Regions from separate parts of the Tumebacillus algifaecis genome, predicted to be linked through region 2. Evidence: riboswitches for the same ligand, from Rfam matches in the RefSeq annotation. Region 2 holds a riboswitch; each other region holds the start of a gene.
The links. A riboswitch is a leader RNA that binds a small molecule or an ion and turns the genes downstream of it on or off. The one in region 2 is predicted to bind cobalamin.
Positions count from the first base shown of each region.

Region 1: it holds a riboswitch for cobalamin, as region 2 does, so the genes downstream of both, CIG75_RS01060 (energy-coupling factor ABC transporter permease) here and CIG75_RS16770 (acyl-CoA thioesterase) in region 2, are expected to answer to the same signal.
Region 3: it holds a riboswitch for cobalamin, as region 2 does, so the genes downstream of both, CIG75_RS05125 (S-layer homology domain-containing protein) here and CIG75_RS16770 (acyl-CoA thioesterase) in region 2, are expected to answer to the same signal.
Region 4: it holds a riboswitch for cobalamin, as region 2 does, so the genes downstream of both, CIG75_RS02545 (FecCD family ABC transporter permease) here and CIG75_RS16770 (acyl-CoA thioesterase) in region 2, are expected to answer to the same signal.

Region 1 covers NZ_CP022657.1:200,567-204,476, reverse strand. The annotation lists gene CIG75_RS01070 (hypothetical protein) at 1-159, opposite strand, end outside; gene CIG75_RS01065 (MBL fold metallo-hydrolase) at 288-1,049, shown strand; cobalamin riboswitch at 1,271-1,458, shown strand; gene CIG75_RS01060 (energy-coupling factor ABC transporter permease) at 1,600-2,367, shown strand; gene CIG75_RS01055 (energy-coupling factor ABC transporter substrate-binding protein) at 2,364-2,648, shown strand; gene cbiQ (cobalt ECF transporter T component CbiQ) at 2,645-3,430, shown strand; gene CIG75_RS01045 (energy-coupling factor ABC transporter ATP-binding protein) at 3,427-3,910, shown strand, end outside.
Region 2 covers NZ_CP022657.1:3,789,816-3,793,725, forward strand. The annotation lists gene CIG75_RS16755 (aminotransferase A) at 1-325, shown strand, start outside; gene CIG75_RS20825 (hypothetical protein) at 499-642, shown strand; gene CIG75_RS16760 (helix-turn-helix transcriptional regulator) at 957-1,166, opposite strand; gene CIG75_RS16765 (helix-turn-helix domain-containing protein) at 1,355-1,756, shown strand; gene CIG75_RS16770 (acyl-CoA thioesterase) at 1,918-2,409, opposite strand; cobalamin riboswitch at 2,554-2,745, opposite strand; gene CIG75_RS16775 (GNAT family N-acetyltransferase) at 2,774-3,910, opposite strand, start outside.
Region 3 covers NZ_CP022657.1:1,138,332-1,142,241, forward strand. The annotation lists gene CIG75_RS05110 (SdrD B-like domain-containing protein) at 1-597, shown strand, start outside; gene fabL (enoyl-[acyl-carrier-protein] reductase FabL) at 701-1,459, shown strand; gene CIG75_RS05120 (hypothetical protein) at 1,531-1,899, shown strand; cobalamin riboswitch at 1,947-2,119, shown strand; gene CIG75_RS05125 (S-layer homology domain-containing protein) at 2,273-3,565, shown strand; gene CIG75_RS20595 (hypothetical protein) at 3,648-3,910, shown strand, end outside.
Region 4 covers NZ_CP022657.1:512,614-516,523, reverse strand. The annotation lists gene CIG75_RS02550 (ABC transporter ATP-binding protein) at 1-445, opposite strand, end outside; gene CIG75_RS02545 (FecCD family ABC transporter permease) at 442-1,530, opposite strand; cobalamin riboswitch at 1,717-1,903, opposite strand; gene CIG75_RS02540 (AraC family transcriptional regulator) at 2,533-3,393, opposite strand; gene CIG75_RS02535 (SGNH/GDSL hydrolase family protein) at 3,504-3,910, shown strand, end outside.

The DNA of each region.
Region 1 (3,910 bases), 930 kb from region 2:
TACCAGACTGTAGAGCATCTGTGACGTGCGTTTATTGCCCACGAGCTGTTGCATTTGCACAATCGGATGTGACGTGCTTCTGGCAGACGGAGCGGGAGTCGTCCTGCTGGCCGCCCGCCCCGTCCCATTTGTTCGTTGTGAAGTGGCCCTGGTTTTCATAGCGCAACTCCCATCTTCATCATCGACTTATCTCCATTTTAACAGATAGTAATATTTAAATATATGCAAGCAGGAATCATATTTTTCCACATCGAACTACAAGAGAACCAAAAAATGGAGGGATTCAGATGCAGCCAACCAGCGGTTTGAAAATGCTCGAAATATCAGCACCGATGATGGGAAGAGTGGAAACCATCTTTCCGACTTTGCTCTGGGATCAACACACAGCGGTGCTCATCGATGCTGGATACCCCGGCCAACTGCCGCTCTTGCGCGCCGCGGTCGAACAGGCTGGCCTGCCGTTTGAGAAGCTCAGCCATCTCATTTTGACCCACCAAGACCTCGATCACATCGGCAGTTTGCCGACCATTCTCGAAGCGGCGCCGCAGAAGATCGAAGTCCTCGCCAACGCCGTGGAAAAACCGTACATCGAAGGCGAACAACAACTCTTGAAACTTACGCCCGCGGCGATCGCTCAGGCGGAAGCGTCGCTCCCACCCGATGTGCCTGTCGAGTGGCGCAACGCGTTCCTCTCCATGTTGCAGCATCCTCCCAAAGCACCCGTTGACAAAACGGTGACAGACGGCGAACAACTGCCCATCGGCGGCGGCCTCACCATCCTCGACACGCCAGGTCACACGCCCGGACATATCAGCCTGTACCACGCGGCGAGCAAAACGTTGATCGCAGGCGACGCGCTGATGGTGGTGGACGGTCAACTGCAAGGCCCGCATCCTGATTACACGCTCGACATGGACACCGCCATCCACTCCCTGCAGACGCTGACCCGCTACGACATCGAAACGGTCATCTGCTACCACGGCGGCCTGTTCAACGATCAGGCCAACCGTCGCCTTGCACAATTGGCAAGCGAACTCCCGCATCTTTAATTGCCCAGACAGCGAGCCGAACGTCCCGTTCCACCTGCTCGGCTAGGAGCCAGCCAACACCAGCTAGGAAGCGAACTCGCTCCATGATCCCAACCTCCCGCGCAACAGTCTTGGCGATCGCTCCCTCGACACCTAGCAAGATCTGCTGCGCCCAGAAATTCAGAATCAATGGGAAGCAGGCAGGATTTCTCCTCTGCATTCCGAATAGTAGACTGGAAAGTAAATATCGTGAGCAAACAGGTGCCCTTGCCAACGCAAGGGGTAACAGGGAATCGGGTGCAAATCCCGAGCGGTCCCGCCACTGTATAGGGGGAGTTCTCTTTCCACAGGCCACTCGATCCTCGATCGGGGAAGGCGAAAGAGAATGACGATCCCAAGCCAGGAGACCTACCTCGTTTGTTACACCTATCATCCTTCGCGGAAAGGAGTGGTGTACGAGAAGTTCAAACAACAACACGCTGTGTTGTCGTTTGCTTGTGCGTACATTAGACCAATCCATCGCTTATGGATTGGTTTTTTTATGTCTAAACATGAACAGGAGGTACACACGATGAAGAAAGTTCGCAAGATCGCACCATTGCTACTCACCTTCGCCCTGACGATTTATCTGTATCTGAACGCATCTGAATCTGCCTATGCGATGCATATCATGGAAGGGTTTCTCTCCCCAGGCTGGTCCCTCTTCTGGTGGGCTGTGTTCCTGCCCTTCTTTGTGCTCGGTCTGCGCGCCCTCGTAAAGATCACCAAAGAAAACCCCGAATTGAAGCTGATGATCGGCATGGCCGGCGCCTTCACCTTCGTCCTCTCCGCGCTGAAACTCCCCTCAGTTACAGGCAGCAGCTCGCATCCGACCGGAGTTGGCCTCGGCACCGTCATGTTCGGCCCACTGCCGATGAGCGTGCTCGGTTCGATCGTCCTGCTCTTCCAAGCTCTGCTTCTGGCGCACGGAGGTCTGACCACGCTTGGCGCCAACGCCTTCTCGATGGCGGTGGCTGGCCCGTTTGTCGGTTACTTCATGTACAAGCTGCTGATGAACACCACCGGTCAGCAAAAAATCGCCATCTTCGCAGCTGCGATGTTTGCCGACCTCTCCACCTATGTTGTCACGTCGCTGCAATTGTCGCTCGCTTTTCCTTCCGAAACGGGTGGGATCTTGGCTTCCTTTGCAAAGTTCGGTAGCATCTTTGCACTCACTCAAATTCCTCTGGCGATCAGTGAAGGCTTGCTGACCGTACTGGTCTGGAACTGGCTGCAAAAATACAACACAGAAGAGCTGTCCCTGCTCAATCGCAAAATGAAAGGAGCTATCCGTTCATGAAAATCGGTATGAAAAATGCCCTCCTCTTGCTCGCCGTCATCCTCCTTGCCTTGCTTCCGCTGTTGTTGATCAACGCCGAATTTGGCGGAGCGGACGGAGCTGCCGAAGAAGCGATTCTCGAGATCGATCCAACCTATGAGCCGTGGTTCAACGCGCTGACCGAACTGCCTTCGGAGACGGAAAGCATGTTGTTCGCCTTGCAAGCAGCTCTTGGCGCTGGAGTGGTCGGATACACATTTGGACGGTTAAAAGGGAAGTCCACCCAAGCAAAAACACAATGATCCGGCTGATCGACACCCTTTCCTACAGCAATGCATTTCGCTCCGTTTCACCGCTGTGGAAATGTGGTTTTGCGGCCGCCCTGTTTGTGCTGGCCATCTCCAGTCACCCGCTCGTCCAACTGCTCATCGCCGTCTGGATCATCGTGTGGACCGTGCGCTATGCCCGTATCCCTTTCCGATCTTTTCTGCTCTTATTCGCTGTCTCTTGTCTGTTCTTCGTCGCAGGAAGCCCGGCCCTCCTGTTGGAAATCGGGTCGGAGTCAGACTTTCTCAAGCACAACGGGATGATGTTCATCCCGTTGTTTGCTGATACTGGACTCTATATCACAGACAGCGGACTCCTTCGCGCGGGAGAACTGTTTATGCGGATCGCAGCCTGCTTGTCCTGCATGTTTTTTCTGATCCTGACCACGCCGTTCACCGAACTGCTACAGGTGTTAAAACGGCTGCGCGTCCCCTCCCTCGTCCTGGAGCTGATGCTGATCATGTACCGCTTTATCTTCTTGTTGGCAGACACTGCACATGACATCAACGTCGCGCAGCGGGCCCGAGGGGGATATGTTGGTTTCTCGCGCTCCCTGCACGATTTGGCCCATCTGGTCGTGCATCTGTTTGCCAAGACGATGCACCAATACCGCGGTCTTTCTCACGGCCTGTTATCACGGGGCTTTGCCGATGAGATCAGTTTGGCCCCGTATCAAGCCAAGCCCGTCCCGTTCCGCTATCGACTGGAAAGTGTGCTCGGCCTGCTGGTCCTGATCTGTTTGGAGGTATGGATATGAACTCGATCTTCGAAGTGACGTCGCTCACCTACTCCTATCCGGGCGCTTCGCAACCCGCCCTGAACAACTTGACACTCTCCATTCCCCAAGGGAAAAAGACGGTGCTCTGCGGGCATAACGGTTCGGGCAAATCGACCCTGTTCCTGCAAGCGATCGGCATCAACCGCCCCGATGCGGGCGTTGTCAGTTGGAAAGGAGAGCCACTGACCTACAAGCACAAAGCACTCCAAAAACTGCGTCAGAACATCGGTCTCGTCTTTCAAGATCCGGAACAGCAATTGATCCTCAACACTCCGCTTGAAGACATCTCTTATGGACTGCGCAATGCGAAACTTCCCGAAGCACAGATCGAGGCGCGCACCACCAGCATCCTGAACCAGTTAAAATTGACAGAGTTGGCCGATCAGCCACTGCACCAATTAAGTCTGGGTCAGAAAAAGCGCGTGGCGCTGGCCGGCGTCCTCGCACTGGAACCGGAAC
Region 2 (3,910 bases):
GCTGACAGCAGGGATCGACGACGCCGCACCGATGCGTGAAGAATATCGCCAGCGCCGCGATTACGTCTGTGCTCGCCTGCTCGCCATGGGCTTTGATCTGGTCAAGCCGAGCGGAGCGTTCTACCTTTTCCCCTCGATCCGAAAATTCGGCCTGTCCTCCTTCGACTTCGCCACCCGCCTGCTCGAACAAGCTCGGGTCGCCGTCGTGCCCGGCGTTGCATTTTCTCCACTGGGTGAAGGATTCATTCGCATCTCCTATGCTTCGTCGATGGAGCAGTTGCAAGAGGCGATGGATCGCTTGGAAACGTTTATGAAATCACTCTAACCAAAAGAAGCGAAGCACAACATGTGTGCTTCGCTTCTGCTTTTTAGCAAGATTCAATTGTCAGCCCCATTGATTACACTTATGAAAAAATATGTTTACAACCATTGCATAAGCAGATTGTTCCAGTTACAATCAAAACGATGTCATGCAGGCCAGAAAAGGGAGTTTTTGTTTTGAACAAAAAACTATGGCTCCAACTGAACACCAAGCGTTTCCAAACAAGGCTGCTCATCTTTTCACTGCTCAGCGCAGCGACGGCTGAGACACTCAAATGCATTTATTGGGGGATCAAAGTGTTGCAAGCATCCGCACTCTAATCCCCTTGTAAAACAATAGAAGAGGCGGGTCAGGATTGCACCTGTTGCAAGAAAGGCGCTCCATCAGGTACCCATCCGTCCAAAGAGAGTCACCTGATGGAAGCCAATCATCGGACTGCATGATGTCCAGGTACAATCTGACCTGTCTCTCCTAAGCTCTAGTAACCGTAATGAGTCTACCTATTATCCATACTGCCCATACACACAGGTAATCCTACTCTCCGCGATCAAAATTTGTCAAGCGAGCGACGGAGCAGAGTTCTCCGTGTGCCAAGCCCTTCCGAGCTGGGCCAATCGAACCGCTATGCTGTCAGCTACTCCTTCTCCTCCACACCTGCTTGGTCGAAAAACAACTCATCGACCGTCAGCTTGAAAAACCGCGCCAACTTGATCTGCAGTTCCCTGCGCGGAAACCTGTGCCCTGCCTCGATCATCGCATAAGTGCTGACCGGAATCCCAATCTCATTCGCCATTTCCTTTTGCGTTCGATCACCGCGCAATGCTGCCATCTTCTCGTTTTTCATGCGCCCTCCCGCCCACACTTCGAAACCTATATGCAATCATTATAGATACGTATCGTGAACAGTTCAACGCAAAGTACAGCAAGTACACATTATGTGTACCATTTTGCTCTATACGAATGAGAATCACCATGATAGGATGGGGAGGAAATGGCAATCACATTACGTGATTTTAAGAAGGGGGCGTATGTGTGACAAACACATTTTGTGAACGATTATCAGCACTTCGAGTCAAAAGCGGCCTTTCGCAGCAGAAGTTTGCAGACATCTTGAATCTGACCAAAAGCGCACTCTCCAACTACGAAAACGGCACTCGCGAGCCTAACTATGCGACCTTGGTCAACATTGCGGACAACCTCAACGTCTCGCTCGATTACTTGCTCGGGCGCACCGACGACCCTCGCCCCGTCAAACTAACTGTCGGCACTGAGCGACCTTTCGAATTTCCCTACAGAGAACTTCTGAAAAGCTTAAAAGACGACCAATATACGTTGGGTGGACGCCCGATCCCACATTTGATGAAGACGATGATTCAAATCCCGCTCGAATCGATTCAAAAAATCATCAACGCCTTTTTGGCGGAGAACAAGTAATCGCGTTGCCCGTTTGTTTCCTCGCGTGTATAAAATGCAGAAACAGCAAAGGAGTCCACGCGGGCTCCTTTGCTGTTTGGGGTCCTCTCCATCCTCTGTCGTTTGCGCTCAGCTGCAGACGCCCTTGCGAACAGAAGGTGCAAAGAGATCACTCCATTCGCTTACAATTGTTCCTGCGCCATCTTCTTCCGACGTTCCATCCGCACCGCATAGCGTCCTTCTGCCAATTCGTACTGCCTGCGCTCCTCAGCAGATTGCGGTACAACTTGCGGCACCGCAGTCGGCTTCCCTTCCTCATCTAATGCGATAAACGTCAGATAGGCCCTTGCCGTCAATTGTCGCTCTCCGGTCAGCAGGTTCTCCGATTCCACCTTCACATAGACTTCCATCGAGGTTTTGTGCACCCATGTGACATACGCCTCCAGATTGATCGCTTCCCCCGTCTTGATCGGCGCTAAAAAATCGAAATTGTCACTGCCGACCGTAACCACCGGTTTGCGACTGTGCCGCATCGCGGCGATGCAGGCGATTTTATCGACATAGGCCATCACTTTGCCGCCAAAGATCGTTTTGTGATGGTTGGTGTCCGGTGGAAATACGAGATCGGTCATGCTGGTTCTCGACTCACTACTTGGCTTGCTGAACTGTGTCATCGTAATACACTCCTTTTTGAACGATACTGCTGTAGCCAAACAAAAAACCCAACCGATAGGGTTGGGTTGGGGCGTGTACAACGAAGTGGACGACATCAAAATGAGATCGTCAAGTGGACACACCGTTCCTTTCCGCGAAGGTTGCTTGGTGTAGCGAGCAAGGTAGGTCTCCTGGCTTCCGAATCATCGCGTTCTCTCGTCTTCCCCAACGTGGATTGAGTGACATTGCTGAGAGATAGCTCCCCGGTTACAGTGGCGGGACCGCTCGGGATTTGCACCCGATTCCCTGTTACCCCTCGTGCTATGTGCGAGGGCACCTTACTGCCGACTTATGCAGTTGTAGTTTTACTATACCAGCTCACTCCTAAAACGCAAACATGCACATCATCTTCTCATTGGTGCGGAACAGCCGGGTCAGCGTCTCCACATGCGCCGCATCGGACAGCTTGGCCAAACCTAAGCGGTGCAGGCGGTCGAACGTGGTCGTGCCTGCGAGCAAGCTGGAAAAATCGGCGACAGGAAGCGTCAGTTCGGCATCGACCGGACCCTCGGTCACCATCTGCGGACGGCCTTCGTCGAAATACAGCAACGTGCTGGCCTCGTTTTGCGGGAGAAAGCTGTCTTCGAGGGTCAGCTTCAGCTTGAACGTCTCCCCGTTGAAGTTGTGTTTTTGCAATTCGGCAAACAACTTTGGAACATCGACCACGCGCACCATCAACCCGCAACCACTGACGCTGGTTTCGAGGAAGATCGAATCGAACACATCGTGCATGTTCGTCGATGTGGTGCTCAACAAGTAATGAATCCCCTCATCTTGTGTGCTGATGTTGACGCGGTGGAACTGGTCCGCTTGGCTGTGCAAGAAGGTGAACAGCTCCTGCAAGGCCTGATCGCTCTCGTAGACGATGTGCGGGATATAGATCTGGTTGACCAGCATGTGATCTTTGATGAAACGCATCAACATATAGCCTTTCAACACACCGTCTTCGCGGAAGCCGACGACGCGGGCGCTGTCCGCCTTGAAGAACCCTTCGAGATGGTGCGCAGACAACGGGGTCAGTCCATTGCGCGTCAGACTGTAGCGGTTGTAGCAGGCGACCACTTCTTCGAGGTTGTCGCTCGTCAGAATTTCCAAATTGTCCTTGCTCGTATAGCGCGGCAGGTTGGACGGCTCGATGCTGAAGCGACGGTGCTCGACGCCCGCACCGAAGCCCATCTGATTATAGAAGGACATGCGAAACGGAAACAGCGTGACAAAGCTGGTCCCTTTTTCACGGAAATGCTGAAGTGAGAAAGTCATGATCTCCTTGGCGATCTTCTCTTTTTTATACAAGAGATCGACTGCGACCAACGCGACGCCGCCCACCGGAACCATGCCTTGACCGCGCAGGTTCATCTCAAAATCGAGCAGGCACATGCCGCCGACCATCGTTTGCTCACGGAAGACTCCGTAAAACGTGCGCTCCGGAAAGCTGAAAAAGCGCTTCATCGAAGCTACCAC
Region 3 (3,910 bases), 1.9 Mb from region 2:
TTCGAACTTGGCAGAATCATGAGTTTTGTCTGGCTTGACAGGAATGGGAACGGGATTCAGGACCCAGATGAGTTGGGGATCAACGGCGTGCGCGTTGAACTGTACGATGAGTTTGGTAACCTGGTCGCGGTGACGACAACGACCACCTATCAAAACAAGCCAGGATACTATTCGTTCAGCAATCTGCCGAAAGGGAAGTACAAATTGAAATTTATCCTTCCTGACGGTTACGCGCTTACAGCAGGAGCGAATGGAAGTGACGTGCTCGATCTGGCGGGATGGTCAACCACCATCGATTTGAAAGCTGGTGAAGTGAATCAATCGATCAGCGTTGGATTGGTCATCTCACAGGCTCCTGGCAATGGTAATGGTAATGGTAATGGTAATGGTAATGGTAATGGTAATGGTAACGGTACTGGCAATGGCAATGGCAATGGCAATGGCAATGGCGGGACTGGGCAAGTGAAACCTGGTCAAACGCCTGCTCCGGGGAGCACGCTCCCACAAACGGGCGAACAAGCGCCGCTCATGCCATGGTTTGGGCTGGTATTGTGCTTGCTTGCAGGAAGCTTGCTGCTCATCCGCAAGAATGCCTAACTCGAAAAGCTTCTTCTTCGTTTCATGCGAAGAAGAAGCTTTTTCTCATTCTTTCATGCTATACTTACTCTTAAGACCAACTACCAATGGAGGTACACACATCATGACCACACTCAGCGGCAAAACAGCGCTTATCACCGGGGGCTCCCGCGGGATCGGCAAAGCGATCGCCATCAAACTGGCCAGCGAAGGCGCGGATATTGTCATCAATTTCTTTCGTAACCGCAAGCCTGCCGAAGAAACCAAAGCGCTCATCGAAAGCATGGGACGCAAATGCCATATCATCAAAGCGAACGTCGGGGATCTCGACAAGATTCATTTGCTTTTTGACGAGATCAAAGAGACGATGGGCGGTCTCGACATTCTGATCTCCAATGCGGCATCGGGCGTTCAACTCCCGGCGATGGAAGTTGAAGAAAAACACTGGGACTGGACGCTCAACATCAACGCCAAGGCGTTGCTGTTCCTCGCGCAGCAAGCGGTTCCGCTCATGGAGCAACGCGGCGGAGGCGCGATCGTCTCGATCTCATCGCTTGGCAGTCGCTTCGCCTTGAAAAACTATACCTGTGTCGGCACTTCCAAAGCAGCCCTTGAGTCGCTCACACGCTATCTTGGTGCGGAGCTGGCAGCGAAGAACATCATCGTCAACGCCGTTTCCGGAGCGGCCGTCGATACGGATGCGCTCACCCATTTTCCGAACCGCGATGAAATGATCAGCGATGCGGTCAATCGCACTCCGGCTGGCCGCATGGTCACGCCAGAGGATATTGCTAATTCTGTGCACTTCCTCTGCACCGATCAAGCGCGCATGATCGTCGGCCAAACGTTGATCGTTGACGGTGGCTTCTCGCTGATCGGCTAGCTGGCATTTGACCTTCACCCCGTACTTCGTTAAACTGAAACCAAGAACGCACTACATACGAGGTGATCTCAATGCTTACCGAAGCACTTTTTCGCTCCAACGAATTTATGGTCATCCAAGCGGCAGTAGCTGCTGCCAACTTTGCCATCGGTGCCTTTACCATTGAAAAACAAGGCCAAGAGGCGCTTGGTGATACGGAACGTGCAGCTCGCATGCAAGGTGCCATCGATAAAGCGAAAGCGGACCGTAAATTCGCGCTCTCCCTGTTTGACACGCATCTGCGAGGCGAATTCAACACCGAAGCAGATTTCAAAACAGTGCTCGACATGGTGCACAACTACAACTCCTTGATCGATCACTCCTTGATCAACTCCCGTGCGGCATTCCTTCCGCTCGGCGCTGTGCCGGAGATGCGCAAAGATCGTTTCGAAGAACAATAGGACCAGCCTGCGGGCTGGTCTTTTCACTTGTTTCTCAATCATCTAAATGATAAACTACCACTGTAGTTAGAAGAGAAGGGAAAGTGGTGCAATTCCACTGCAGCCCCCGCTACTGTAAACGGCGACGCGCTCACGATAACCATTGTCCAATCGGATGAGAAGGGGTGAGAATTGCGGTAGACCCGTTAGCCAGGAAACCTGCTTCTAACCGTAGTCCTTTGGTGCTTTCGGCGGGAAGGTACAGGAACCGGGTGATATTCTCATGGCGATCCCTAGCGATGGCTGGTTGACCCTGATCCTCTACACCTTCAACTCCTCCCTGAGCGGCAGGAGTTTTTTTATGACCACTTTTCATTTCGAGAGGAGAATATTCATGAAAAAGCGTTTGGCAAGCATCCTGCTCGCCACCTCACTCTTGATCCCGCAAACGGCTGTGCTCGCGGCGGATGATCAAGCGACAGTCAAAGTCCGTGTCGTCGGACTGAACGGCCTGTACAAAGAACAAACTGTTCATGTCGGTCAAACTGGTTTTAAAAACACAGTCGGTGAAGTGATCACCATGCAAAAACCGACGACGATGGGTGCACTGGTCACGCTGCTTGATCAAGAAAAGCTGACCTACGAAGCGAAAACGGTTTCTTTCGGCTCCTACATCAGCAAAATCGACACCCTCGCTGAAAAGACCCTTAACGCCAATTCCGGTTGGTCGGTCTGGGTCAACGGCCAAGCGCCGAACTTGTCGGCCGATGTAGCCGAGATCAAAGATGGCGACGAAGTGGTCTGGGGTTACTATGACTACACCCAAACCCTCTTCCCGCAAGTCAACTTCTCGACGACCACACCCAATGTAGGTACCTCGTTCACAGTCAAAGTCACTGCGGAACAGACCACCTATGACGAAGAGTGGAACCCGACCGTCTCCACCGTAAACATCGATCAAGCGGCCGTCCACCAAGCGAATAGCGCAACGCAACTGGCTTTGACCAATGCTGAAGGTGTCGCGACGATCGAAGCCAAGCAAGCAGGTCTGCTCCAACTGCACATCGACAAAACGGATGCAGCAACAGGCGTGCCGCAACTGATTCGTACCGGCACCTTAAACGTGCTCGTCGGCAACCCGAACGCCTCTTTCAACGACTTGGCTGGCTATAATTGGGCCGAATCGTCGATCCTGAACCTCGCCCGAAAAGGGGTGGTCATCGGAGCTGGCAACAACGATTTCCAACCGAAGCGCGCTGTCACCCGCGCTGAATTGACGAAGATCCTCGCCCTTGCAAACGGCGACCTTTCCTTTGGCGGAACCGCATCGTTCCGTGACGTGGCCGACAACAACGGCTATAAATCTTTCATCCAAACGGTCGTGCAAAGAGGGTATATGAGCGGCGATCAAGCGGGCACGTTCCGTCCTGATTCGGGCCTCACCCGTGAAGAGTTGGCCGTCGTCCTCGTCCGCTTCTCCGGCCTAGAACTGTCGAATACCAAAAACCTGGTGCCTTTCAGCGACAGAGAAACTGTCAGTGACTGGGCACAGCCGTATGTCAAAACCGCTTTTGACAAAGGTCTGATGGCTGGCGATGCAGAAAACACCTTCCGTCCGCAGGCCACCGCTTCGCGTGCTGAAGTAGCAACTGCTATCGTCAATGTCATGAACAAACTCAACAAGTAGTACGCTGTACGGGAGAGGCTCTGCAAAGAGCTTCCCCGTTTGCTACTTCTGCTTATATGAATGAACAGGAGGAACAGGTATCATGCAGTTCACGAAACGTCTTGGACTTTTTCTTGCGCTTGCCTTCTTGGTCACCGCTTGTGGCAGCGAAGAGTCAAAACAACAAGTGGGAAAGCTGCCCGAACAAGTCGTCCAGCTCCCGGAGCAAGAACAGACTCAACAGGAAGCGGAACAAACAGACCAAGAACCTCAACCGCCTGATGACAAAAAAGAAGCGGAACAGCAGCCAACCACCGATCCGGCTACTCCGTCCAAGCCTGCTAACGAAGCTCCGGCATCCAACGG
Region 4 (3,910 bases), 1.2 Mb from region 2:
TCAACACACGCTGTTTTTCTCCGCCGGACAAGCTCATAAAACTCCGCTTGGCGTACTCGGTCATGTCCACACGCGACAAGGCCTGTTCCACGATGTCCAGATCCTCAACCGTATCCGATTGAAACATCCCCTTATGGGGAGTGCGTCCCATCATCACGATTTCTTGAACCGAAAAATCAAAGTTGTGAGTTGATTCCTGACTGACCACTGCCATCCGCTGAAAAACGGAGCGCGCGGGCATCCGATACAATTCCTCGTTATCCAAATAGACGGTGCCTGTATCCGGTCTCAAAACGCGGTAGATCATTTTGAGCAGTGTCGATTTCCCACAGCCGTTTGGTCCAATCAATCCGACGAATTTTTTGTCGGATACCTGTAAGGTGATATCTCGAATGATCGAGGATTGCCCAATACGGAAAGAGACGTTCTCTGCTTTTACACTCATCGGTTTCCACCGCCAAACGTATAGGAGTTGCGCCGCAGAAGCCAAATAAAGAACGGACCGCCGCAAATCGACGTCACCACTCCGATCGGCACTTCTTCCGGCGCCAGTACCAAACGGGCCAAAACATCTCCCCAGATCGCCAGCAAGACTCCGAGCAATACACTGACCGGAAGGACCCTCCGATGATCAGAGCCAACCAGAAAACGCGCGATATGCGGAATCATCAGTCCAATAAACCCAATCGAACCACATACCGCCACAATCACCCCGGTAAGAAGCGAGGCGACGATGAGAAGTACTTTTCGCAACGAATTGGTGTTGATCCCAAGTGTTTTCGCTGCTTCCTCCCCCATCAACAGCGCGTTGAGGCCGCGATATTGAAACAGTAAAAAAATGAATCCGACGAACACCGCACAACCGGGAATGATCACATATTCCCATTTGGCACCGGAAAAGCTCCCCATCATCCAGAACATGGCATCGCGAATTCCCTGCTCCCTCGGTGCCATCATCACGATAAAACTGGTGATGGAAGATAGCACCATGGAGATCGCGATTCCTGACAACAGCAGGCGTGAAGTGGTGATGATTCCTGAGACGTTTGCCAGCATATAGACGACGATCATCGAAACAAGTGCCCCTAGGAAAGCCGCGATGCTTAGCGCATACTGTCCGAACATCGGCAATGCTCCGAAAATGATAACCATGACAGCCATTACGGATGAACCGGACGAGACGCCCAGAATGTACGGGTCTGCAAGCGAGTTGCGCAGCAGTGCCTGGATCACCGCCCCTGCCAAGGCAAGTCCGGCGCCGGCTACAGCCGCCAGAATCACACGGGGAAACCGGATCTCCCAGATGATGTGCTCTTGCGCCTTGCTCCAATCCGGCACAATGGATGGTCCCCAAAAAGGAAGATGGGACATGGCCACTTTCCATACGGTAAGGGGCGCGATTTTGACTGGACCGAGCATGACTGCCATCGTGATCGACACCAAACACAAAACGATCAGCAGCAAAAGCAGGTTTCTCCACGAAAGCCCACCTACGAATCGAGTCGGTTTTGCTTGTCCAATGGATTGAATCGAGTTCAATTTGCAACTCCCTTTCCTCAATGTCTGCTGGTGCAGGCCCCAGAAAACACGATGCCTGACAGCACAAAAAGCCCCACCTTGGCAGATGGGGCTACGCGTACAATCAAAAAAACGACGCAAAGAAAGAAAACCAGGCCGCTTCCTTATTCGTACACCTCTCCTCTCCTCGAAGGTTTATCTGGTGCGGCAAGCTAGGCAGGTCTCCTGGCTTCCGGATCAATGCGCTCTTTCGTCTTCCCCGATACTTATCGAGTGGCATGCGTGAAAGAGAACTCCTCGGTTACAGTGGCGGGACCGCTCGGGATTTTCACCCGATTCCCTATTATCCCTTTATCAAAAGGGCACCTAGTTGCGTCCTATCAAATTACTATTCAGTATAAAGAAGATGCCATGCTATGGCAATCTGTAGTCTTCATTTGTGTAAGGGACGTTGGACGCCTGAAACGCATCGGGGAGTCGGAGGGGTGCAATTTTTGGAAAATCAGGCGACCAGATTCGCAGAATTACCTTGGTTACGGGAGGTAAGACCTTTATCATGATCGTAACTCCCGAATACCGCACATCCCCTTTTGATATACCTTTTGCGATCATCGCTGGTGTGAGTCAGATAGTCGGAGTTTTTGCTTCCATATAATAGCATACAGACTGGGAGGCTCATGAACAGGTGGAAGCGTCGTTTCCAATCTGGACAAACCTCAGTTCTTGATAGTTTCAGACTTCAAACGGGGCGAGTATAACGGCCATTTCGAATGCCTCTCTCCTTCTAAAAAAGACTGTGTGCCGTGCTTATCTCACGGGACACAGTCAGAATGAACTTTTTGTTACTGTAGAGTGACAAAAATGTCCTTTCACTTTTGGTGCAGCCCGCCGTAAGCTTCCGGCAGCTCTTCGGCCAGCCGATCCAGCACCTTCTGCGACTCCGTTTTTCATCTCCGAACTCACGTGCACGCCATCTATGCCCAGCCAACTCCCCCTGCGGAGGAAGTTGGCTTTTTAGATGTTCGTTTTTTTCAGAATCGGAATCCAAGCCTCGCAGCGATACGCTTCCGCCTGGGCATCTCCCGGCAAATACACTTCAATCTCCGGCAAACCTGCATGCTCAAATTCGGTCGCCGGAAACCACACCTTGTAAATTTTGCGCAATCCGCTCTGCATCGCCCCCGGCAGCGGCCCCGAACAAGGGAAGATCGCCCAAGTGGCAGCCGGAATCGTTTGGACGGACCATCCCTGTGCCAAATCTAAAGAAGCGGCGTCTGCTTCCCTTGCGATCATGTATGTGAATTCTTCCTCAAAACTCATGGTTAGGCCAAGCAAAGGCGTCTCCGTAGAGAGCGAGCTCAGCTTGTCAAGCGTGCCGTCCTTCCGGCTTTCCCCCCAAAACCACTGTCGGGTACGGCCATCTTGACCGCAAACGAGCTCTGCCGACTTCCCGACGACGGTGAACGCTTCTTTTTCCACAATGCGATAATCCACTTCCGCGTCGCCCAGCGCGTGCGGTTCGAACGAAACGCGGGGGAAGGCTTTGATCGACACGCCCGGTTTCCGGGCGGCCGACGGGGAGACACCGTGGAGCTTTCGGAACGCTTTACAGAATGACTCAGGGGGATCATAGCCATATTTAAGCGCGACATCGACCACTTTTGCCGAGGATACGGCCAACTCTTGGGCGGCTAATGTCAACTTGCGCTTCCGCACATATTCGCCCAGCGTGATCCCCGACCACATATGAAACATTCGCTGAAAATGAAAGGGTGACGAATACACAGCCTTCGCAATGGTCTCCACAGGCAGCGATGTTTCCAGATTGCTTTCGATAAACTCCAGCGCTTCCTCTAACCGTTTCTGCCAATCCAAACCGCATCACCTCACTCCCATTTTACAACAAAGCATGAAAAGACAGGATCGTTTCCGCCCCCGTTGTTACACTGTGATCACATAAGAATCACACACGAGAGGTGATGGAGATGAAAAAATGGCTGTACTCAGTCGGAATCATCTGCATGGTTGCCGCCCTCCTTACCGGGTGTCAAACCAGCTCCCCGCCTGCAGCAGATGAGAAACAGCTGATCGCACCGACCAGCCCGGAGTGGCTCTATACGCATGGCCCTTGGAAAAAAGTCAACGAGCCGGAATGGGGCGACGTGATGAAAGGCTGGATGAACAGCACCGATCGCCCGCAGTTCGGCAGACGCGCCTCCATCGAAACGGACAGTCCCTATGCCATCCTCAGACAGCGCCCCATCGGAGGCAAAGTCACCATCTTTGTCGACGGCAAGCTGGCAGTCGAACAATTGATGAGCGCAAAGATGAAGGAAATCCCGATCTACAGCGGTAGCACCGGCTGGCACAAAATCGAAGTTGTCTTCTCCGA